DNA from 4 places in the Streptomyces sp. NPDC028419 genome. Region 2 is predicted to be linked to each of the others. Evidence: riboswitches for the same ligand, from Rfam matches in the RefSeq annotation. Region 2 holds a riboswitch; each other region holds the start of a gene.
What was found. Region 2 has a riboswitch for cyclic di-AMP ahead of ACZ4UB_RS22745 (M23 family metallopeptidase). Riboswitches for the same ligand answer to the same signal wherever they lie in the genome.
Positions count from the first base shown of each region.

Region 1 (5,491 bases), on a different contig from region 2:
GGCGAGCAGGCTGGTGCCGACGGCGTCGTAGTGCTCGGGGCCCGCGAGGAACTTGCGGTGGTCGCGGCCGAGGTCGCGGAGATAGGGGACGAGCTCCTCGTCGTCGATGTGCGCGATGACGTGGGTGAGCGCGGCGAAGAGCCGGTCGCGCTGGCGTTCCATGTCCCGGGGCTCGGCCGGGAAGAGGGCGCGGATGTCGGGGTTGTGCCAGAACAGGTGGGTGTAGAAGTACTTGACCGCGTGTTCGGCCCGTCGTTCCACCACGGCGAAGCTGCTCTTCAAGATCCTCACATCCACAAGAGCGACAGTAGGAGTGGCCGCGAAGGCGGGGTCAAGGGAAGGGTGATCTACGGCCAGCCGCGGAAAACCAGTCATATGGGATGACCGGCGAGGGGCGGGGTACGGTCGCCTGGTGCACCAGCAGACCCCCGCGCAGCCTCCCGCGCAGACCCCCGCCGAGCCCTCCGCCGCCCCCGCCGCCCCGGTGGCGGGCTGCCCGGTCGCCGACCCCGTCGGCGGCCCCGAACTCTTCACCTGGGAGTTCGCGACCGACCCCTACCCGGCCTACGCCTGGCTGCGCGAGCACGCGCCCGTGCACCGCACCACGCTCCCCAGCGGGGTCGAGGCCTGGTTGGTCACCCGGTACGCGGACGCCCGCCAGGCCCTCGCCGACCAGCGGCTGAGCAAGAACCCGGTGCACCACGCCGAGCCCGGCAAGACGGGCATTCCGGGAGAGCGCAGCGCGGGCCTGATGACCCACCTGCTGAACATCGACCCGCCGGACCACACCCGGCTGCGCCGCCTGGTCTCGAAGGCCTTCACCCCGCGCAGGGTCGCCGAGTTCGCCCCCAGGGTGCAGGAGTTGACCGACCACCTGATCGACGCCTTCGCGCGGAAGGGGGAGGCCGACCTCATCCACGAGTTCGCCTTCCCGCTCCCCATCTACGCCATCTGCGAGCTGCTCGGCGTACCGCGCGAGGACCAGGACGACTTCCGCGACTGGGCCGGGATGATGATCCGGCACGGCGGCGGGCCGCGCGGCGGGGTCGCCCGTTCCGTGAAGAAGATCCGCGCCTACCTCGGCGAGCTGATCCACCGCAAGCGGGACGATCTGGGCGACGACCTCATCTCGGACCTGATCCGGGCGAGCGACCACGGGGACCACCTGACGGAGGCCGAGGCCACCGCCATGTGCTTCGTGCTCCTCTTCGCGGGGTTCGAGACCACCATCAACCTGATCGGCAACGGCACCTACGCGCTGTTCCGCAACCCCGATCAGCGCGCGCTCCTCCAGGAATCCCTCGCCGCCGGCGACCGCGCCCTGCTGGAGACCGGGATCGAGGAGCTGCTGCGCTACGACGGTCCCGTGGAGCTGGCGACGTGGCGCTACGCGACCCGGCCGCTGACCCTGGGCGGCCAGGACATCCCGGCGGGCGACCCGGTGCTCGTCGTGCTCGCGGCGGCCGACCGCGACCCCGCGCGGTTCGACGATCCGGACGCCCTGAACCTCTCGCGGAGCGACAACCAGCACCTCGGATACGGACACGGCATCCATTACTGCATCGGTGCTCCGCTGGCCCGGTTGGAGGGTCAGACGGCCCTCGCGACTTTGCTGACGCGTCTGCCGGATCTGGAACTCGCCGTTCCCCCCGAGGAGCTGCGCTGGCGCGGCGGACTGATCATGCGTGGCCTGCGCACGCTTCCCGTCAGGTTCACAACCCCAAACGTTCCGGAAGCGGAATGACCCGTCCCGGGCGCCACAGCTGACGCACAGTCAACTCTGTGACCTCGACGTGATCTGCGCATCATCGACTTGTGACAAGCGTTCGAACCGGGCTAGGTTCGCGTCGCCCCCGCCGCCACGCGAAAGGTCCACCCTCATGCGTTCCGGGAACGGCCGCCACAGACGCCCCCGTCAGGTCCCCGCACTCGTCGTCACCGCCGGAGTCGCAGGCTCCGCACTCGCCCTGCCACTGTTCGCCGCCTCCGGCGCGAGCGCGGCCGAGACCACCACCTGGGACTCGGTGGCCGAGTGCGAGAGCGGCGGGACCTGGAGCGCCGACTTCGGCAGCGGGTCCTACGGCGGACTCCAGCTCACCTTGGACCAGTGGAAGAACGCGGGCGGGTTGGAGTTCGCGGCGCGCCCCGACCTGGCCAGCCGCTCGCAGCAGATCACCATCGCCGAGCGGGTGCTCGCCGCGCAGGGACCGACGGCCTGGCCGCTGTGCGGGGAGTCCTCCGGGCTCACCCGGGGCGGCCCGACGGCCACGGTGGACCCGGGTGTCCCCGGACGTTCCGGTTCCGTCGCGCCGACCCCGGTGCGACCCGAGGGATCCGCCTCCCCCGCGCCCGGCTCGCTCGCCGGCGCGCCGGCCCCGGCGGCCACGCCGACCTCGACCGGGCACATCCCCGGAGCCACCGGCGCGCCCGGCGACTTCGCGGCGATGCCGCAGTCCCCGCTGACGTCCGTGCTGCCCGTCATGCCGGACCCGGCTCCGGTTTCCGGCGGCCCCGGCGCCCCGACGGGGTCGGCGGGGTCGACGGGAACGCCCGCCCCGTCCGTGCCCGGCGGTTCGACGGCCCCCACCGGTCCGACGACGTCCCCGTCCAACACCGCTGTTCCCACGGCCCCGACGCCCTCCACGACCCCGACGACCCCGGCCGGCTCGGCGGCCGCTGCGCAGGGCGAAACGGCCGGAGCCGGTGGAAAGCACCGCGGAACGCCCGCCGCGGAGGCCCCGGTCGGCTCTGACGCGGCGTCCGACCCGTCGTACACGGTGAAGGCCGGCGACAATCTGACGGACATTGCGAAGGCCAAGGGGGTCGAGGGTGGCTGGAATGCCCTTTACGAGGCCAATCAGCAGGTCATCGGGCATGACGCCGACCTGATCACCCCGGGGCAGAATCTCGATCTAAGCCAGAAATAGGGGCACTTCGGGCGCGAAGATCGCCAGGTATGTCCCTTTCGTGCAAATGAGACATGCATCTCTTCCGTTCAACTGGCGTGTCCTGCTCGGTGACTGCCCAAAACCCCGCTCCCACCTGGGCAAACACCCGTCCCGAGAGCGCAAGTAGGGCCCGTTTCTCCCCGATGTCCCTCGTTGAACATCGGGGAGAGACCTGTCTACCTTCTGAATCGCTCGCCACCGCGGGCTCCTTCGACCGCATCGCCGAATCCTGCCGGCGGACGGAGGGAACACGTCGCGCAAGCGCCGAAGGCAGGAGCGGGGGAACCAAGGTAAGTGCCGGAACCGGCCATTGAGAGATGGTCACGGAACCGGCTTGGGGTTAAGCCGCGCACCTCGGTGCGCGACCGGGCAACTCATCCGCCCGAACCCGACAGCTCACTTCGCAGGCGTCGGTGAGGAGAAAACCATGCTGCTTTCCGGCAAGGGCAAGCACCGTCGCGCCTCCAAGGCCACCCGTGTCGTCACCCTCGTCGGTGTCGCCGGTGTCGCCGTGGCGGCTCCGCTGATGACCGCCGGCGCCGCGAGCGCCGCGACCGCCTCCCAGTGGGACGCCGTCGCCGCGTGCGAGTCCGGCGGCAACTGGTCCATCAACACCGGCAACGGCTACTACGGCGGCGTGCAGTTCTCGTCCTCCACGTGGGCCGCGTACGGCGGCAAGGCGTACGCCCCGCAGGCGAACCAGGCCACCAAGGCGCAGCAGATAGCCATCGCCGAGAAGGTCCTCAAGGGCCAGGGCAAGGGCGCGTGGCCGTCCTGTGGCGTGGGCCTGTCGAACTCCGCCTACAACGGCGGCTCGGCCGAGACCCCCAAGCAGACCAAGCCGGAGAAGAAGGTCGAGAAGAAGGCCGAGCCGAAGCAGGAGACCAAGCGCCCCGAGGCCCCGGTCACCCGCTCCGAGCGCGCCGAGACCCCGGCCCCCACCAAGAGCGCCCCGTCGACCGCGGCCCCCAAGACGGGCACCGGCTCCTACGAGGTCAAGTCCGGTGACACCCTCGGCACCATCGCCCAGGCGAACGGCGTCAAGGGCGGCTGGCAGAAGCTGCACGAGCTGAACAAGGACACCGTGCCGGACGCCGACCTGATCTTCCCGGGTCAGAAGCTGAAGCTCAGCTGAATCCCGCGGTAACACCGCGCGGTGACACCGACCGTGACGCCGCGCGGTAGGACCGCGCGGACTTCGCGGTACGCATAATTCGCCATCGCCCGGCGCGTCTCCCCCCGACGCGCCGGGCGGTGGCGTTCGTGCAGGCGGGGGCGGGATCCTTCGGCATCCCGCCAGCCCTTCCGTATGTCCCGTAAGAGGGGTATTCAGACCCTTTTTCGTCCCACGGAGCGGTTGCTCGGCTGGCCGAGTGCCCGGAGCCGGTTAGGCTCTAGGCGGCAAGGCCATCCCACGGCCTGACACGCCACCGCACACCCAGCGTCACATCCCAGAAGGAGATGCTCGTGCCGTCCATCGACGTCGTCGTAGCCCGGGAAATCCTGGACTCCCGAGGCAATCCCACGGTCGAGGTCGAGGTTGGCCTCGACGACGGCAGCACCGGCCGTGCTGCAGTTCCGTCCGGCGCCTCCACCGGTGCATTCGAGGCCATCGAGCTTCGTGACGGTGACCCCAACCGCTACCTCGGCAAGGGCGTCGAGAAGGCCGTCCTCGCCGTGATCGAGCAGATCGGCCCGGAGCTCGTCGGCTACGACGCCACCGAGCAGCGCCTGATCGACCAGGCCATGTTCGACCTGGACGGCACCGACAACAAGGGCTCGCTGGGCGCCAACGCGATCCTCGGCGTCTCCCTGGCCGTGGCCCACGCCGCGTCCGAGGCCTCGGACCTCCCGCTCTTCCGCTACCTCGGCGGCCCGAACGCGCACCTGCTGCCCGTTCCGATGATGAACATCCTCAACGGTGGGTCGCACGCCGACTCCAACGTCGACATCCAGGAGTTCATGATCGCGCCGATCGGCGCGGAGTCCTTCTCCGAGGCCCTGCGCTGGGGCGCCGAGGTCTACCACACCCTCAAGAAGGTCCTGCACACCAAGGGCCTCTCCACGGGTCTGGGCGACGAGGGCGGCTTCGCCCCGAACCTGGAGTCCAACCGCGCCGCGCTCGACCTCATCGTCGAGGCCATCAAGCAGGCCGGCTACGTCCCGGGCAAGGACATCGCGCTGGCGCTCGACGTCGCCGCGTCCGAGTTCTACAAGGACGGCAAGTACGAGTTCGAGGGCCAGTCCCGCTCGGCCGCCGAGATGACCGAGTACTACGAGGAGCTCGTCTCCGCGTACCCGATGGTCTCCATCGAGGACCCGCTGTACGAGGACGACTGGGCCGGCTGGAAGGTCCTCACGGACAAGCTGGGCGCCAAGGTCCAGATCGTCGGCGACGACCTCTTCGTCACCAACCCGGAGCGCCTCGCCCGCGGCATCGAAGAGGGCTCGGCGAACGCCCTGCTCGTGAAGGTGAACCAGATCGGTTCGCTGACCGAGACCCTGGACGCCGTCGAGATGGCCCAGCGCAACGGCTTCAAGTG
Region 1 is NZ_JBVHUE010000004.1:89,146-94,636, reverse strand. Features, by position in the region: gene ACZ4UB_RS06620 (globin domain-containing protein) at 1-291, opposite strand, end outside; gene ACZ4UB_RS06615 (cytochrome P450 family protein) at 485-1,744, shown strand; gene ACZ4UB_RS06610 (transglycosylase family protein) at 1,881-2,927, shown strand; cyclic di-AMP (ydaO/yuaA leader) riboswitch at 3,201-3,373, shown strand; gene ACZ4UB_RS06605 (transglycosylase family protein) at 3,376-4,083, shown strand; gene eno (phosphopyruvate hydratase) at 4,410-5,491, shown strand, end outside.
Region 1: another riboswitch for cyclic di-AMP. It lies ahead of ACZ4UB_RS06605 (transglycosylase family protein); the one in region 2 lies ahead of ACZ4UB_RS22745 (M23 family metallopeptidase).

Region 2 (5,491 bases):
GCGGGAGTAGATCACCGAGTACGCGTACTCGAGGAAGGAGCCCTGCATTTCGTCGACGACGTCGATGTCGAGGATCTTCTCCTCGAAATCCTCCGGCGGCGGGGTCTTCGTGCTGCGGCGGGCCATCGCTGCGCGGCTCCTTAACCATGGTGATGGGGGCTGGGTCTGACGCGGACCATTGTGGCCCGAGGCTCCGACAACGCCGACTCCGACCCAGGAGTGACCCGGGAACTTCTCCAGGGGCCGACGCGCTTGCATACAGTGACAGGTCTGACGGAATTCTCTACATCGCGATCGAAGGGACCACATGCCCATGGGTCACACGGCCACAGCTCAGGCCGGCTCCGGCGGCCTGACAGCGACCGAGCACCGCCTGGCCAACGGCCTGCGCGTGGTGCTCTCCGAGGACCACCTGACCCCGGTCGCCGCGGTCTGCCTCTGGTACGACGTCGGTTCGCGCCATGAAGTCAAGGGCCGCACCGGGCTGGCTCACCTCTTCGAGCACCTGATGTTCCAGGGTTCGAAGAGCGTGTCCGGGAACGGCCACTTCGAGCTGGTGCAGGGCGCGGGCGGTTCGCTCAACGGCACCACCAGCTTCGAGCGCACCAACTATTTCGAGACGATGCCGACCCACCAGCTGGAACTCGCGCTGTGGCTGGAGGCGGACCGGATGGGCTCGCTGCTGGCCGCCCTGGACGACGAGTCCATGGAGAACCAGCGCGACGTCGTCAAGAACGAGCGCCGCCAGCGCTACGACAACGTCCCCTACGGCACGGCGTTCGAGCGGCTGACCGCGCTCGCCTACCCCGAGGGCCACCCGTACCACCACACCCCGATCGGCTCGATGGCCGACCTGGACGCGGCCTCCCTGGAGGACGCGCGGACCTTCTTCCGCACCTACTACGCGCCCAACAACGCGGTGCTGTCGGTCGTCGGGGACATCGACCCCGAGCAGACGCTGGCCTGGGTGGAGAAGTACTTCGGCACCATCCCCGCCCACGACGGCAAGCAGCCGCCGCGCGACGGCTCGCTGCCCGACACCATGGGCGGCCAGCTGCGCGAGGAGATCGTCGAGCAGGTCCCGGCCCGCGCGCTGATGGCCGCCTACCGCCTCCCGCACGACGGCACCCGCGACTGCGACGCGGCGGACGTGGCCCTGACCATCCTGGGCGGCGGCGAGTCCTCCCGGCTGCACAACCGCCTGGTCCGCCGTGACCAGAGCGCCGTGGCGGCCGGATTCGGCATGCTGCGCCTGGCCGGCGCCCCCTCGCTCGGCTGGCTGGACGTGAAGACCTCCGGCGGGGTCGAGGTGCCCGACATCGAGGCCGCCGTCGACGAGGAGCTCGCGCGGTTCGCCGCCGAGGGCCCGACGGCCGAGGAGATGGAGCGCGCGCAGGCCCAGCTGGAGCGCGAATGGCTGGACCGGCTGAGCACGGTGGCCGGCCGCGCCGACGAACTGTGCCGCTTCGCGGTGCTCTTCGGCGACCCGCAGCTGGCGCTCACCGCCGTCGGCCGCGTCCTCGACATCACCGCCGAGGAGGTGCAGGCCGTGGCCGCGGCCCGACTGCGCCCGGACAACCGCGCGGTGCTCGTCTACGAGCCGCTCGCGGCCGAGGACGCCGAGGAAGCCGCCGAGAACGACGAGACCGAAGGGGCGGAGCAGTGAGCGACACCGCAGCCGTCACGATGACCTTCCACCCCCAGCCGCAGCCCGGCGAGGCCAAGCCGTGGGCCTTCCCGGCCCCCGAGCGCGGCGCGCTGGCCACCGGCCTGACCGTGCTGCGGTGCCACCGGCCCGGCCAGCAGGTGGTGGCCGTCGAGATCAACCTCGCGGCCCCGCTGGACGCCGAACCGGCCGGCCTGGACGGCGTGGCCACGATCATGGCCCGCGCGCTCTCCGAGGGCACCGACAAGCACTCCGCCGAGGAGTTCGCGGCCGAGCTGGAGCGCTGCGGCGCCACCCTCGACGCGCACGCCGACCACCCCGGCATCCGGGTCTCCCTGGAGGTCCCGGCCTCCCGCCTGGCCAAGGCCCTGGGGCTGCTCGCCGAGGCGCTGCGCGCCCCCGCCTTCGCCGACTCCGAGGTCGACCGCCTGGTGCGCAACCGGCTCGACGAGATCCCGCACGAGCTGGCCAACCCGCAGCGCCGGGCCGCCAAGCAGCTCTCCCAGGAGCTGTTCCCGGCCACGCTGCGGATGTCCCGCCCGCGCCAGGGCACCGAGGAGACGGTGGCCCGGATCGACTCGGCGGCCGTGCGCGCCTTCTACGAGGCCCACGTGCGCCCGGCGACGGCCACCGCGGTGGTGGTCGGCGACCTGACCGGCATCGACCTGGACGCCGTCCTGGCGGACACCCTGGGCACCTGGACGGGCGGCACCGCCGCGCCGCTCCCGGTGCCGGCGGTCACCGCGGACGACACGGGCCGCGTGGTCATCGTGGACCGGCCGGGCGCGGTCCAGACGCAGTTGCTGATCGGGCGGATCGGCGGGGACCGGCACGACCGGGTCTGGGCGGCCCAGGTGCTCGGCACGTACTGCCTGGGCGGCACCCTGACCTCCCGTCTGGACAAGGTCCTGCGCGAGGAGAAGGGCTACACCTACGGCGTGCGCGCCTTCGGGCAGGTGCTGCGGTCCACCGCGGACGGCACCGGCGCGTCGATGCTCGCCATCAGCGGTTCGGTGGACACCCCGAACACGGGTCCGGCGCTGGACGACCTCTGGAAGGTGCTGCGCACCCTCGCCGAGGGCGGACTGACCGACGCCGAGCGCGACGTGGCGGTGCAGAACCTGGTGGGCGTGGCGCCGCTCAAGTTCGAGACGGCCGCGTCCGTCGCCGGCACCCTGGCCGACCAGGTCGAGCAGGAGCTGCCGGACGACTACCAGGCGCAGTTGTACGCGCGGCTGGCCGAGACGGGCACGGTGGAGGCCACCTCGGCCGTCGTCAACGCCTTCCCGGTGGACCGGCTCGTCACGGTGCTGGTCGGTGACGCCGCCCAGATCGAGGCGCCGGTGCGCGCGCTCGGCATCGGCGACGTGAGCGTCGTCGCCAACTGAGGTCGAACGGACCGGGCGGACCGAGCGACTGGGCGGACCGAACGGGCCGTACAGGACGAACGGGACGTGAACTGACGGCGTCCCGCAAGGGGTTTCGGTGGCTCGTCCACCGGAACCCCTTTTGTCCGTTTGGTGGAGAGGTTGCTTCTATGTCGCGTGACGTAGGTAACAATGGGGCTCGTGTGTTTGGTGATTGCCTGATGATCCGCCTAGCGTCGGCCGTGCTGTCCGTCAGTTGTCACAGCCGCACTCGCGGCACCGGACAGCGATCGCCGAGTCCCCGTCAGGCGCGAGCCTGGGGAGCCGGGGACCCACAGTCCCTGGGGTGAATCGGACCACCTCGCAAGAGGGGGCCCGTAGGAGACCTTCCTGCTCCGAACCCGTCAGCTAACCCGGTAGGCGAGAGGGAAGGAAAGGATCAACCCCTTCATGGCGTTCGGCAGCAGTCGTGCCTCTTCCGGCAAGCACCGTGGTTCCAGCCGTCTGAGCCGGAAGACCGCAGGCGTCGCCGGTATAGCCGCCCTCGCCGCCACCGGCGTCGCGGCCTCCCTCGCTGCCCCGGCCTTCGCCGCGGACAACCACAGCAGCAGCACTCCCCAGGACTCCGGCATGAAGGCCGTCGTCGTCGCCGACGACCTCGCCGGCGACATCGAGGCGCAGGCCGACGCCCAGCGCAACGCCGCCGACACGGCCGCCCTCAAGGCGCAGGCCGAGGCCGAGGCCAAGACGAAGGCCGCCGAGGCCCGGCGGATGGCCGAGGCGAAGGCCAAGGCCGAGCGCGAGGCCAAGGAGCGCGCGGACCGTGAAGAGGAGCGCAAGCGCCTCAACACCTTCGTCCTGCCGCTCGAGGGCTCGTACGTCAGCACCCAGTACGGTGCGGGCGGCAGCATGTGGTCCTCCGGCAGCCACACCGGCATCGACTTCCACGCGGGCGTGGGCAACGTCGTCCGCGCCGTGGGTGCGGGCGTCATCGTCGAGGCCGGCAACGGCGGCGCGTACGGCAACAACATCGTCATCAAGCACAACGACGGTACGTACACCCAGTACGCGCACCTCTCCAGCCTCAGCGTCTCGGCCGGCGAGCAGGTCACCGCCGGGCAGCAGATCGGCCTGTCGGGCGACACCGGCAACGTCAGCGGCGCGCACCTGCACTTCGAGGCCCGCACCGGCCCGTCCTACGGCTCGGACATCAACCCGCTGACCTACCTGCGGGCCCGCGGCGTCGCGATCTGACCCCGCCCGCACAGCAGCTTCCCGAAGGCCCCGGCTCCCCGAGCCGGGGCCTTCGTGCTGTGCGGCGGCGGGCGCGACGGGGAGCGTCCACCGGCCGCTCATTTCCGCCCGTCCTCGGAAAATATCGCGTGTTGCAATAGAGTCGCGAAATGGAATCTGCGGAAACGGTATTCGGTGGAGGTCCGGTCTTGCGAATTCCCGCGCACGCGGTATGTACGGCGATCCGCGACGACATCGTCTCCGGGGTCTTCGGCCCGGGCGCACGGCTCACCGAGGAGCTGCTCGCCCGCCGCTACGGAGTCTCCCGCGTCCCCGTCCGCGAGGCCCTGCGCACCCTGGAGTCCGAGGGCTTCGTCACCACGCGCCGGCACGCGGGCGCCTGCGTCGCCGAGCCGACCGCGCAGGAGGCGGCCGACCTCCTGGAGGTCCGGACGCTGCTGGAGCCCCTCGCGGCGGCCCGGGCCGCCCGGCGGCGCAGCGAGGCGCACCTCAAGGTGCTGCGCGGGCTGGTCAGGTTGGGCCAGGAACGGGCCAGGAGGGGCCAGGGGGAGGATCTACGGGCGCTCGGGGGGTGGTTCCACGAGACGCTCACCCAGGCCTCCGACAGTCCCGGGCTGATCGCACTGCTGACGCAGATGCGGCACAAGATCACCTGGATGTACGCCGTGGACGCCCCGGCGCGGCCCGTGGACTCCTGGGCGGAGCACGGCGCGATCGTGGACGCGGTGGCGCGCGGCGACGCGGAGCGGGCGCGCGCGCTCACCGCGGCGCACGCCGGTCGGGCGGCGGGGGCGCACCGGCTGCGCGTGAGGACTTCGCAACCTGCCGTAAACACGGCGAGCGGCCGACTTTAACAATTCCCGGATAGGAAGGATGGGGAGGATATTCCTGCGGTCGAGTACGGCCCGCTATTTCCGGTACGGAGAATTCCGCACCCTGCGAAAAAGCAGCGGAGCCGTGGCTCCCGGAATGCGGGGGCCACGGCTCCGCCGTGTGTGGTGCGTGGGGTCGGACCCGGGGGTCAGACGGTCTCGGGGAGCTCCTCGAGACCCTCGGCGACCAGCTTCGCCAGGCGGTCGAGCGCGGCGTCCGCACCCTCGGCGTCGGACGCGAGGATGATCTCCTCGCCGCCCTGGGCGCCCAGGCCCAGGACCGCGAGCATGGACGCGGCGTTGACCGGGTTGCCGTCGGCCTTGGAGATCGT
Region 2 is NZ_JBVHUE010000019.1:146,256-151,746, forward strand. Features, by position in the region: gene ACZ4UB_RS22730 (DNA gyrase/topoisomerase IV subunit A) at 1-126, opposite strand, end outside; gene ACZ4UB_RS22735 (M16 family metallopeptidase) at 314-1,666, shown strand; gene ACZ4UB_RS22740 (M16 family metallopeptidase) at 1,687-3,054, shown strand; cyclic di-AMP (ydaO/yuaA leader) riboswitch at 3,315-3,471, shown strand; gene ACZ4UB_RS22745 (M23 family metallopeptidase) at 3,484-4,287, shown strand; gene ACZ4UB_RS22750 (GntR family transcriptional regulator) at 4,476-5,141, shown strand; gene ACZ4UB_RS22755 (HPr family phosphocarrier protein) at 5,309-5,491, opposite strand, start outside.

Region 3 (5,491 bases), on a different contig from region 2:
GAGCCCTTGATGCACCCGCAGATCGACGAGATCGTGCGTCAGTTGGTGGCGAAGCGGAAGTACGTCTTCCTCTGCACCAACGCGTTGCTGCTCCGCAAGAAGATGGCGAAGTTCACTCCCTCGCCCTACTTCGCCTTCGCCGTCCACATCGACGGCCTGCGCGAACGGCACGACGAATCCGTCGCGAAGGAAGGGGTCTTCGACGAGGCGGTCGAGGCCATCAAGGAGGCGAAGAAGCGCGGGTTCCGGGTGACCACGAACTCCACCTTCTTCAACACCGACACCCCGCAGACCATCATCGAGGTGCTCAACTACCTCAATGACGACCTCCAGGTCGACGAGATGATGATCTCGCCCGCCTACGCCTACGAAAAGGCCCCCGACCAGGAGCACTTCCTGGGCGTGGAACAGACCCGGGAACTCTTCCGCAAGGCGTTCTCGGGCGGGAACCGGGCCCGCTGGCGGCTGAACCACTCGCCGCTCTTCCTGGACTTCCTGGAGGGGAAGGCCGATTTCCCCTGCACCGCGTGGGCCATTCCCAACTACTCGCTCTTCGGCTGGCAGCGCCCCTGCTATCTGATGAGCGACGGGTACGTGCCGACGTACCGGGAACTGATCGAGGAAACCGACTGGAGCAAGTACGGCCGCGGAAAGGACCCGCGCTGCGCGAATTGCATGGCGCACTGCGGGTACGAACCCACCGCCGTCCTCGCCACCATGGGCTCGCTGAAGGAATCCCTGCGGGCGGCCCGCGAGACGGTGGGGGGCAACCGGGAGAAGCGGCCGTGACGGCGGCCACGGGGGGCCCGGGCAAGGAGTTCGACCTGGGCTCCCTGCTGGCCGAGCGGGGCGGTGAGCGCTACGAACTGCACGCGCGCCACCTCAACCACCAGCTGCCGCGGATGCTCCACACCATCGGCTTCGACAAGGTCTACGAGCGGGCCGAGGGCGCCCACTTCTGGGACGCCGAGGGCAACGACTACCTCGACATGCTGGCGGGCTTCGGCGTGATGGGGCTGGGCCGCCACCACCCGGTCGTCCGGCAGGCGCTGCACGACGTGCTCGACGCGCAGCTCGCCGACCTCACCCGCTTCGACTGCCAGCCGCTGCCCGGGCTGCTGGCGGAGAAGCTGCTGTCGTACAGCCCCCACCTGGACCGGGTCTTCTTCGGCAACAGCGGCACCGAGGCCGTGGAGACGGCGCTCAAGTTCGCGCGCTTCGCCACGGGCCGGCCCAGGATCCTGTACTGCGACCACGCCTTCCACGGGCTCACCACCGGCGCGCTGTCGGTGAACGGGGAGGCGGGCTTCCGGGACGGGTTCGCCCCCCTACTGCCCGATACGAAGATCGCGCTCGGGGATCTGGCGGCCCTGGAGCGCGAGCTGGCGCGCGGTGACGTGGCCGCCTTCGTCGTCGAACCGATCCAGGGCAAGGGGGTCCTCCAGGCCCCGCCCGGCTTCCTGCGCGCCGCGCAGGAGCTGCTGCACCGGCACCAGGCGCTGCTCATCGCGGACGAGGTGCAGACCGGCCTCGGCCGGACCGGGGAGTTCTACGCCTACCAGCACGAGGCGGGGGTGGAGCCGGACCTGGTCTGCGTGGCCAAGGCGCTGTCGGGCGGCTACGTGCCGGTCGGGGCGACCCTGGGCAAGGACTGGATCTTCAAGAAGGTCTACTCGTCCATGGACCGGGTGCTCGTGCACTCGGCCAGCTTCGGTGCCAACGCGCAGGCGATGGCGGCCGGGCTCGCGGTGCTCTCCGTCATGGAGAACGAGTCGGTGGTGGCGAACGCCCGCGCCATGGGCGACCTGCTGCGCGGGCGGCTCGCGGCGATGGTGGACGAGTACGAGCTGCTGCACGAGGTGCGCGGCCGGGGGCTGATGATCGGCATCGAGTTCGGCCGCCCGTCCTCGCTCGGGCTGCGCAGCCGGTGGACCATGCTCCAGGCCGCCCGCAAGGGGCTCTTCGCGCAGATGGTCGTCGTACCGCTGCTCCAGAAGCACCGGATCCTGACCCAGGTCTCCGGCGACCACCTGGAGGTGATCAAGCTGATCCCGCCGCTGATCGTGGACGAGGCGGACGTGGACCGCTTCGTGGGCGCCTTCCGGGAGGTCATGGACGACGCCCACGGCGGGGGCTCCTTGATGTGGGACTTCGGCAGGACCCTGGTCAAGCAGGCCGTCGCGAACCGCTGACGGCCCGGCCGGGCCCGGCCGGTCAGGCGGGTCGGGCCGGTCGATCGAGGTAGTGGTCGCGCAGCCGGTCGAGGGTCTCGGGCGTGAGCCCGAGGCCCTCGGCGAGGTAATGGTCGAGGCTGCCCCAGATCTCCTCCAGGGTGTCGAAGGCCGCGAGCAGGTACTCGGCGCGCGCGTCGAACAGCGGGGCGAGCAGCTCCATCACCTCGGGGGAGCGGGCCTCGGCGGACTCGCTGCTGCGACGCACCTTGTAGCGCCGGTGCGGGGCGTTCGACTCCAGGTAGTCCGCCACGATCGCCTCGCGCTCGACGCCGAGCGCGAGCAGGGTGATGGCGATCGACAGACCGGCCCGGTCCTTCCCGGCCGCGCAGTGCATCAGCACCGGCACCTCGCCCTGGACGAGCGCCTGGACGACCTGGCGGTGCTCCGCGGTGCGGTTCGTGACGATCTCCCGGTAGGAGTTGGCCATCCGCAGCGCGGCCTTGCCCTCGCCGAGGACCTGGCGCAGCTGGTCGAGGTCGCCGTCGCGCACCATCCGCCAGAACTCCGTACCGTCCGCCGGGTCGGAGAGCGGGAGGTTGACGTTGCGGACCCCGGGCAGCTCGACGTCCGGGCCTTCGAGCGCGTGATCCGCGGCGTTGCGGAAGTCGAAGATGGTGTGCAGCCCGAGCGAAGCGAGGAATTCCGTATCGGTTTCGGTGGCATGTGCCAGATGTCCGCTTCGGAAGACCTGTCCCGCTCTGACCCTCCGTCCGTCCGTGGTCGGGAGTCCGCCCACGTCACGGAAGTTGCGCACTCCGGTCAGCTCCGGCTCCGTGGACGGGGCCTGGGGTATCTGCTGGGTCACGGGGACTCCTCCGTATCGTCGCGGCATGTCCGAATTACACTAGTTGAGCGCAACTTGCCATAAGGGACGGGGAGATCGGATCGCCCCCGTGAGCAGGATCATACGGTCACCGTGAGTGTGTGATCACGAAAGTCGAATTGCCTTGTGGGGGCGGCCGTTGTCGTGGCGGATTCGACGGAGGGTGACCGGAATTCCGTCGATCCCTCACCCGGGCCTTTCCCGTGGGGAATTCGCGGCTTGTTCCGGGGGGCCGGACGGAATACCTTCGCGTCGACCCGGATGGACCGCCTAATCCTGCCACCATCCGAAACCGCACCCGACGATCCACACGCCCGGCAGGAGCGGGGGAACCAGGTAAGCCGCCGTCACCGGAATGGATCTTTTCCTCCGGACGGCTCGGGGTGAAGCCGTACGCGTACGGCCGGACATCTCCAGTCCGAACCCGACAGCTCACCTCGCAGGCGACGGAGAGGAATTCGCCATGCCCGCAAAGGGAAAGCACCGCCGCCCGAAGTCCAGCCCGATAGCCCGCGGACTCGTCGTCGCGGGCACCGGGAGCGCGGCGCTCGCGCTGCCGCTGATGGGTGCCACGGGCGCGCACGCCGCGACCGGCTCGACGGCCGCGACCGCTGCGACGGCCGGCCCGGCCACCGCTGTTGAGACCCAGGCGCCCCCGGCTCAGGCGCCGGCCGCCGCGTCGCCGACCTCCTCGGTCTACACCGTGGTCCCGGGCGACTACCTCTCGAAGATCGCCGCGGAGCGGCACCTGAGCGGCGGCTGGCAGCAGGTGTACGCGGACAACCGCGAGGCCGTCGGCTCCGACCCGTCGCTGATCCACCCGGGGCTGAAGCTGACCCTGGGGGCGCGGGCGCAGGAGCAGGCCCCGGCCCCGGCCGAGGAATCCGCTCCGGTCGAGGAATCCGCTCCGGCGGCGGACGCGGGCTCGGATGAGGGCGCGAGTGACGCGGGCGCGAGCGACGAGAGCGCGAGCGACGAGGGTACGGACGACGAGGGGACGAGCGGCAAGCCCGCGCAGGGCACCGGCAGCGGTACGGGCAAGGGCTCCGGTTCGGGCACCGCCTCCGCCTCCGGCTTCGCCGCTCCGGTCTCCGCCTCCATCACCACCCAGTACCGGGTGAGCGGCAGCATGTGGTCCAGCGGTCACCACACCGGTGTCGACTTCGCCGTGGGCACCGGCACCACCGTCCGCGCGGTCGGCGCGGGCACCGTGGTCTCCGCGGGCTGGGGCGGCGCGTACGGCAACGAGGTCGTCATCCGGCACGCGGACGGCCGCTACTCGCAGTACGGCCACCTGTCCCAGCTGTCGGTGTCGGCCGGCCAGAGCGTCGGCGGCGGCCAGAGCATCGGCCTGTCCGGCTCCACGGGCAACGTCACCGGCCCGCACCTGCACTTCGAGATCCGCACGGGCGCCGGCTACGGCACGGACATCGACCCGCTGGCCTACCTCCGCTCGAAGGGCGTGAACGTCTGATCGGCGACAGCCGTTCGGCACGAGGAGGGGCCGGGACCCGAGGGGGGGCCCGGCCCCTCTTTCCCGTACCCGCATGTCCCTGACACGGGTCTCACTTATTCCATACCCACCGGGTGGTATAGATCACGGTCCGTCAAGGGGTGGCTACGGTGGCGTAGGTCACGCCCTGGGGTGAAGGATGTCTTCTCGTGGCAGCGACGACAGCGATGACGACAAAGACGACGGCGAAGACGACGACGAAGACGAAGACGAAGGCAATGAAGACGGCATTCCAGGGCTTCGGCTCGTACGCGGCGATCGGGGACAGCTTCACCGAGGGCGTGGGGGACCCGGGCCCGGGGGAGATCTTCGTGGGCTGGGCCGACCGGCTCGCGGTGCTCCTGGCCGATCAGCGCGACGAGCACGACTTCCGGTACGCCAACCTCGCCGTGCGGGGCAAGCTCCTGGACCAGATCGTGGCGGAGCAGGTGCCGCGGGCCAAGGAGCTGGCGCCCGACCTGGTCACCTTCTGCGCCGGGGGCAACGACATCATCCGGCCCGGGAGCGACCCCGATGACGTGGCGGAGCGGTTCGAGGCGGCCCTGGCCGACCTCGTCGGGTCCGTCGGTCAGGTGATGATCACCACCGGCTTCGACACCCGTGGCGTGCCGGTGCTCAAGCACATCCGCGGCAAGGTGGCGACGTACTCGGCGCACGTGCGGTCCATCGCCGACCGGTACGGATGCCCGGTGCTCGACCTGTGGTCGCTGAAGTCCGTCCAGGACCGGCGGGCGTGGGACGACGACCGGCTGCACCTCTCGCCCGAGGGACACACCCGGGTCGCGCTGCGCGCCGCCCAGGTGCTGGGGCTGGACGTGCCCGCCGACCCGGACCAGCCGTGGCCCCCGCAGCAGCCGCGCGGCTCGGCCGAGGTGACCCGGGACAACATCCAGTGGGCGCGGGAGTACCTCGTGCCGTGGA
Region 3 is NZ_JBVHUE010000049.1:6,180-11,670, reverse strand. Features, by position in the region: gene hpnH (adenosyl-hopene transferase HpnH) at 1-789, shown strand, start outside; gene ACZ4UB_RS36120 (aspartate aminotransferase family protein) at 786-2,192, shown strand; gene ACZ4UB_RS36115 (tyrosine-protein phosphatase) at 2,215-3,039, opposite strand; cyclic di-AMP (ydaO/yuaA leader) riboswitch at 3,359-3,518, shown strand; gene ACZ4UB_RS36110 (M23 family metallopeptidase) at 3,521-4,531, shown strand; gene ACZ4UB_RS36105 (SGNH/GDSL hydrolase family protein) at 4,789-5,491, shown strand, end outside.
Region 3: another riboswitch for cyclic di-AMP. It lies ahead of ACZ4UB_RS36110 (M23 family metallopeptidase); the one in region 2 lies ahead of ACZ4UB_RS22745 (M23 family metallopeptidase).

Region 4 (5,491 bases), on a different contig from region 2:
ATGCCGCCCTCGCGGTAGTGCAGGTCGGTGTGGCAGACCCCGCAGGCCTGGACCTTGACGAGGGCCTCGCCGGGTCCCGGGTCGGGCACGAGGATCGTCGTCGTCTCCACCGGTGCGCCCTTGCTCCGTGCGATGACCCCTCGTACGCGATGCGTCACGTCGTACCCCGTTCTCGTGTGATCCGTGCCGTACCGCGAACGTACACGGCGGGGCGTGCGCGGGTGACCCGGTACGGGAGTTGTGTCACGTTTCCGGCCGCGGCGACGGCGCGGGCTCCGGCGGCGGCGCGAGCTCCGGCGGTACGGCCTCGCGCAGCGCCGCGGCGAAGGCGGCCACGGCCGGGTGCGCCGCGGCCCCGCTCCGGAAGGCGATCTTCGTGCGCCGCTCCATCGGCAGCCGGGTGAGGCGCACCCCGGGCACCCTCGGCGCGCCCGCTTCCCCCGCCGGCGCGGCGGATCCGGCCACGCCGAGCTGCGGTACGACGGCCACCCCCTGCCCCGCCGCGACCAGGGCGAGCACGGTCGCGAACTCGTCCACCCGGTGGCGCTCCCGCGGGGTGAACCCGGCGGCCTGGCAGGCGCGCACGGTCATGGCGTGGCAGAGGGTTCCCGGGGTCGCGGTGATCCAGGGCGCGTCGCGGTGGGCGCGCAGCGCGACGCCCCGGCCGAGGGCGTGGTCCGGGGCCGGGGAGCCGGGCGGCGGGGTCGGCTCCGCGAGGTACATCGCCTCCCGGCACAGCGGCTCGGTCTCCAGGCCCGGTTCCACGGGCGCGGGCACGAAGTCGTACTCGTGGACCAGCGCCACGTCCAGGTCACCGGCCCGCAGGGCGTGGGCGACGGCGGCGGGGTCGGTTTCGGACACCATCGCCTCCAGGGCCGGGTGGCGCCGGGCGAGGGTGACCAGGGCGGCGGGGACGATGGCCCGGGTCGCGGTCGGGAAGGCGCCGACGCGCAGGGCTCCCGCCAGCCCGTCGCGGGCCTCGGCGAGGTCCGCCTCGGCCTGTTCCAGGCGTTCCAGCACCGCTTCCGCGTGCCCGACCAGGTGCTGGCCGGCGGGGGTGAGCCGGACCCGGCGGCCGGTGCGCTCCAGGAGCGGCAGGCCCGCTTCGCGTTCGAGGACGGAGAGCTGTTGGGAGACGGCGGAGGCGCTGAAGGCCAGCGCCTCGGCGACGGCGGCGATGGTGCCGCGGCGGGCGAGTTCGCGCAGCAGGCGCAGGCGGCGTACGTCGAGCATCGGCTCAGCTTACGGGTCAGGACGGAAATGCGAACTGGACCCGGGGCTCGGAGGCGGGCCACCCTCGTACCCATGGCGCAGAACACCACACAGGACACGGCCCGGAGCGACACCTCCACGCTTCCCGCCCTCCCCACTCCTTCCCCGCTCCCCGACCCCTCCCCGCTCCCCGGCCTCCACGGGCTGGCGGGGCTGCACGTCCCGCTCGTCACCCCCTTCGACGCGTCCGGCGCGGTCGCCCTGGACGCCCTGGAGTCGCTCGCCCACGAGGTGCTCGCGGCGGGCGCCACCGGCATCACCGCCCTCGGCACGACCGGCGAGGCCGCCTCCCTCGACGCGGCGGAGCGCGACGCGGTGACCGAGGTGTGCGCACGGGTCTGCCGCGAGCGCGGGGCGTTCCTGAGCGTCGGGGCGGGCGGCAGCAGCACGCGGGCGAGCGAGGTCGCGCTGGCGGGACTGCGGCGGTGGCCCGAGGTGGGGGCCGCGCTGGTGACCGTGCCGTCCTTCGTGCGGCCCTCGGCGGCGGGGGTGCTGGCGCACTTCGAGCGGCTCGCGGAGGTCGCTCCCGTACCGCTGGTCGTCTACCACATCCCCTACCGGACCGGTCAGCCGCTGGACGCCGGGGCGTTGCGGGCCCTCGGGGCGCTGCCGGGGGTCGCGGGAGTCAAGTACGCGGTGGGCGGCATCGATCAGGACACGGTGGAGCTGCTGGGCGCACTGCCGGACGGGTTCACGGTCCTGGCGGGCGACGACGCCTACGCCTCGCCCCTGCTCGCCCTCGGGGCGGGCGGCGCGATCCTGGCCTCGGCGCATCTGGCCACGGAACGTTTCGCCGCGCTCGTGCGGGCCTGGCGGTCCGGGGACGCGTCCGGCGCGCGGGCGCTGGGGCACGCGCTGGCCCGACTGTCGGCGGCCGTGTTCGCCGAGCCGAATCCGGTGGTCCTGAAGGGGGTGCTGCACGCGCAGGGGCGCATTCCCACCCCCGACGTGCGGCTGCCGCTGCTGCCCGCCGGCGCCGCCTCGGTGCGTCAGACGCTGCGCAGGCTGGAGGAGCTGGCGGAGCGCACCGCGTAGGCGGGCGCGCGTCCCGGCAAGAAATCCCCAAGAAGCTTGAATGGGCGATTTGCCCTTGAATGCCGTACGGGCCGCTCGCCGGTGACGTCAGTCACGTGGGAGCGGCCGTCGCGGCCCCCGCCGCGGGGGGAGCGGAAGGCTGGATTCCGGGCGCCGCAATGAATTGCGGCATTCCCCGACCCGCCCGGGCGAGATCCATTTCCCGGCCGTTTCCGATATACCGATCACTGCGCGGAATTCAAGCCCTTGTTCCCCTCCTCTTCTCTCCTCTACGGTCACCGCAATCCGGGTGGAACGCCGAATCCTGCCGCTACCCGGGAACCCATCCCACTCACGTACGGCAGGAGCGGGGGAACCAGGTAGGCCGCTGGTCCGGACGCATCGTCCGGCCCGGCTCGGGGTGAAGTCGCACCGCTGACACGCACGTCCTCGTCATGCCTCGGCATGTCCGGAGGCGGGCCGCGTCACGGTGCGGCCGGACAGCTCCCGTCCGAACCCGACAGCTCACCTCGCAGGCGACGGAGAGGAATTCGCCATGTCCGCATCGGGCAAGCACCGCCGTCCCAAGACCAGCCCCCTCGCCCGCCTGCTCGCCGTCGCGGGCACCGGCGGCATGGCCCTCGCCCTCCCCCTGATCAGCGCTTCCGGCGCCGATGCCGCACAGCCGGCCGCCGCCACGACCGCGGCCCCCGCCGTCGCCGCCACCGCTCCCGCGCTCTCCGCGCGGGCCGCGGCGTCCACCACCTATTCGGTGGTCGCGGGCGACACCCTTTCCACGATCGCCCAATCGCATTCCGTGAGCGGCGGCTGGAAGAAGCTCTACGCGGACAACCGTGCGGCGATCGGCAGCGACCCGTCCGTGATCCGTCCGGGAACCGAACTGACGCTCGGCGGACCGGCGAAGGCGGCTTCCACGACGGCGGGTTCGGCGAAGAAGACCGTGGCGGCCGGGCGCGATGCGGGGGCCGCGACCGCGCGGGCCGACCGATCCGTGCGTTCCACGACCCTGTACGCCAACAATCTCGACGGCTGGATCCGGCAGTCGCTGGACATCATGGCCCAGCACGGAATTCCGGGCACCTACGACGGAATTCGCCGCAACGTCCTGCGCGAGTCCTCGGGCAATCCCCTCGCCATCAACAACTGGGACTCCAACGCGGCGGCGGGCATCCCCTCGAAGGGCCTCCTCCAGGTCATCGACCCCACCTTCCGGGCGTACCACGTGCCCGGTACCGCGACCGACTCCTACGACCCGGTCGCGAACATCACCGCCGCCTGCAACTACGCCGCCGCCCGCTACGGCTCGATCGACAACGTGAACGGCGCCTACTGAGCGGACCAGGACGCGGCCGCCAACGACCGCCGCGCGGCGTGCAGATGGGTGGCCGCGGCCAGCCAGGCCCACGCGTAGCGGTCGGCGCCGGGATCGACGAGACGACCGAAGACGTCCCGGGACCGCCGGTCGGCCTCGGCGGTCAGCGCGGCGGCCAACTCCTCGGCCCCCGCGAAGCCGGCCCGGCGCAGCGGCCCCCGACCGCCGTTCGGCGCGAACTCACCGCGCGCCGCCTCCGCCACCGCCCGACGGCCCCCCGCCACCCCGGATTCCAACAGCCGTTGCACCCGCCACAGCGGTGACCCGCCCAGCGCGTCCGGTACCGGCTCCCGGTCGCGTACGTCGGCCAGTTCGGGCGCGCCGGCCCCGGCCGGGAGGTGGGACCCCTGGAGCAGGTCGTAGCCGAGGTCGGCCCGGCCCAGCCACTGCGGCGGCAGCCGCAGGGTGTACGCCGAGCCCGGCACCGGACCGACGGCCAGGGGGCGCAGGGTCGCGCTCCGGTCCGGGTCGGGGCGGCCGAGCACGCGCAGCGCCAGCCCGGGGCGCTCCGCCAGACGGCGGAGGTTCGCGGTGTGCGCCAGGTCCGGATGCGGGTGGGCGGGGACCAGGGCGATCAGCGGTGCGCCGGGACGTACCGCGCCGTCGGACGCCACTTCGCGGACCAGCAGCCGGTCGCCGGCCGCGGCCACCACCAGCACGTCGCATCCGAGCAGGCCCGGGTCGGCTGCCGGATCGGCCAGGGCCCGCGCCACGGCCTCGGCCGCCGGGCGGGCGAAGAGCGCGGCGGCCGGTCCCTCGCTCCAGTCGATCCCGTGCAGCGGCGTCGCCCGTACGCCCCGGCCCGACCCGAGGCGGCCGTCGTCGGACACGGTCGCCCCGACCACGTGCAGTGCGCCCCGGGCCAGGCCGGCGTGGTCGAGGACGGCGCCGCCGAGGGACACGGAGGCGCTCGCGGCGCCCCGGGCCCGCCCGATCCCGCCGGGGCGGACGTCGGCGAGGGTGAACCGGTCGCCATCGGCGTCGACGAGGTGCGTGACCACGCCCGCGTGTCCGGTGGCCGAGAGCACCGGCTCCCGGCAGAGGCCGTACACGCGCAGGCTGCCGCCGGACCGGTAGGCGCGCCGGGAGCCGCCGGGGGACGGGAGCGCGGCGGTGTGCAACAGCTCGCGAAAGGCCCCCGTCAGCTCGGTCAGCCGCTGGGCGGCGCTGCGGTCGCGGGCGGCGCGCAGCCCGCGCACCACCCGGAGGGCGGCCGCCTCGGCGTGTGGCAGGCCCGCCAGGCGCGCGGTGTGCGCGGCCCGCAGCAGCTCGGCCTGTACGACGGCGCCGCCCGCGGGCACTCCCGCCGCCAGCGCGGCGGCGGCCGCCTCCCACAGGGCCGCGGCGGCGGCCAGCTGCTCGGGGGACGGGTGCGGGATCGGCGGCGCGCCGTCGGTCGCGGGCCCGGTCCCCGCTTCCGGCTCGGCGGGGGCGGTGGTCGCCGGGCCGCGGGCACGCTCCGGGTCGGATGCCGGCTCGGGCTCCGGGACGGCCGCCGGGTCGCTCTGCGGTGGCTCGGCGATCGGGGACACCGCGAGGGCGGCGGTGCGGTGGAGGCAGCGGGGGCTCAGGAGGCAGCTGCATACGGCCTGGTCGGCGGTGGTGATCGCCTGCGCGGGGCCGGGGCTCAGGGTGACCAGGGCGTCCTCGCCGAACCGGTAGGTGACCTCCCCGTCGGCCGCCACGACGGCCGGCGGATCGCCCGCCGCGCAGGCCTCGATGGTGGCGTCGAGCCGCTTGCGCAGCCGCGCGGAGAGCCCGCCGACGGCCTCGGCCAACAGCTCCGCAGCCACCGGGGGGAGCACGGCAGCG
Region 4 is NZ_JBVHUE010000002.1:28,287-33,777, reverse strand. Features, by position in the region: gene ACZ4UB_RS02530 (S-(hydroxymethyl)mycothiol dehydrogenase) at 1-158, opposite strand, end outside; gene ACZ4UB_RS02525 (LysR substrate-binding domain-containing protein) at 244-1,233, opposite strand; gene ACZ4UB_RS02520 (dihydrodipicolinate synthase family protein) at 1,306-2,307, shown strand; cyclic di-AMP (ydaO/yuaA leader) riboswitch at 2,598-2,838, shown strand; gene ACZ4UB_RS02515 (transglycosylase SLT domain-containing protein) at 2,843-3,640, shown strand; gene ACZ4UB_RS02510 (hypothetical protein) at 3,634-5,472, opposite strand.
Region 4: another riboswitch for cyclic di-AMP. It lies ahead of ACZ4UB_RS02515 (transglycosylase SLT domain-containing protein); the one in region 2 lies ahead of ACZ4UB_RS22745 (M23 family metallopeptidase).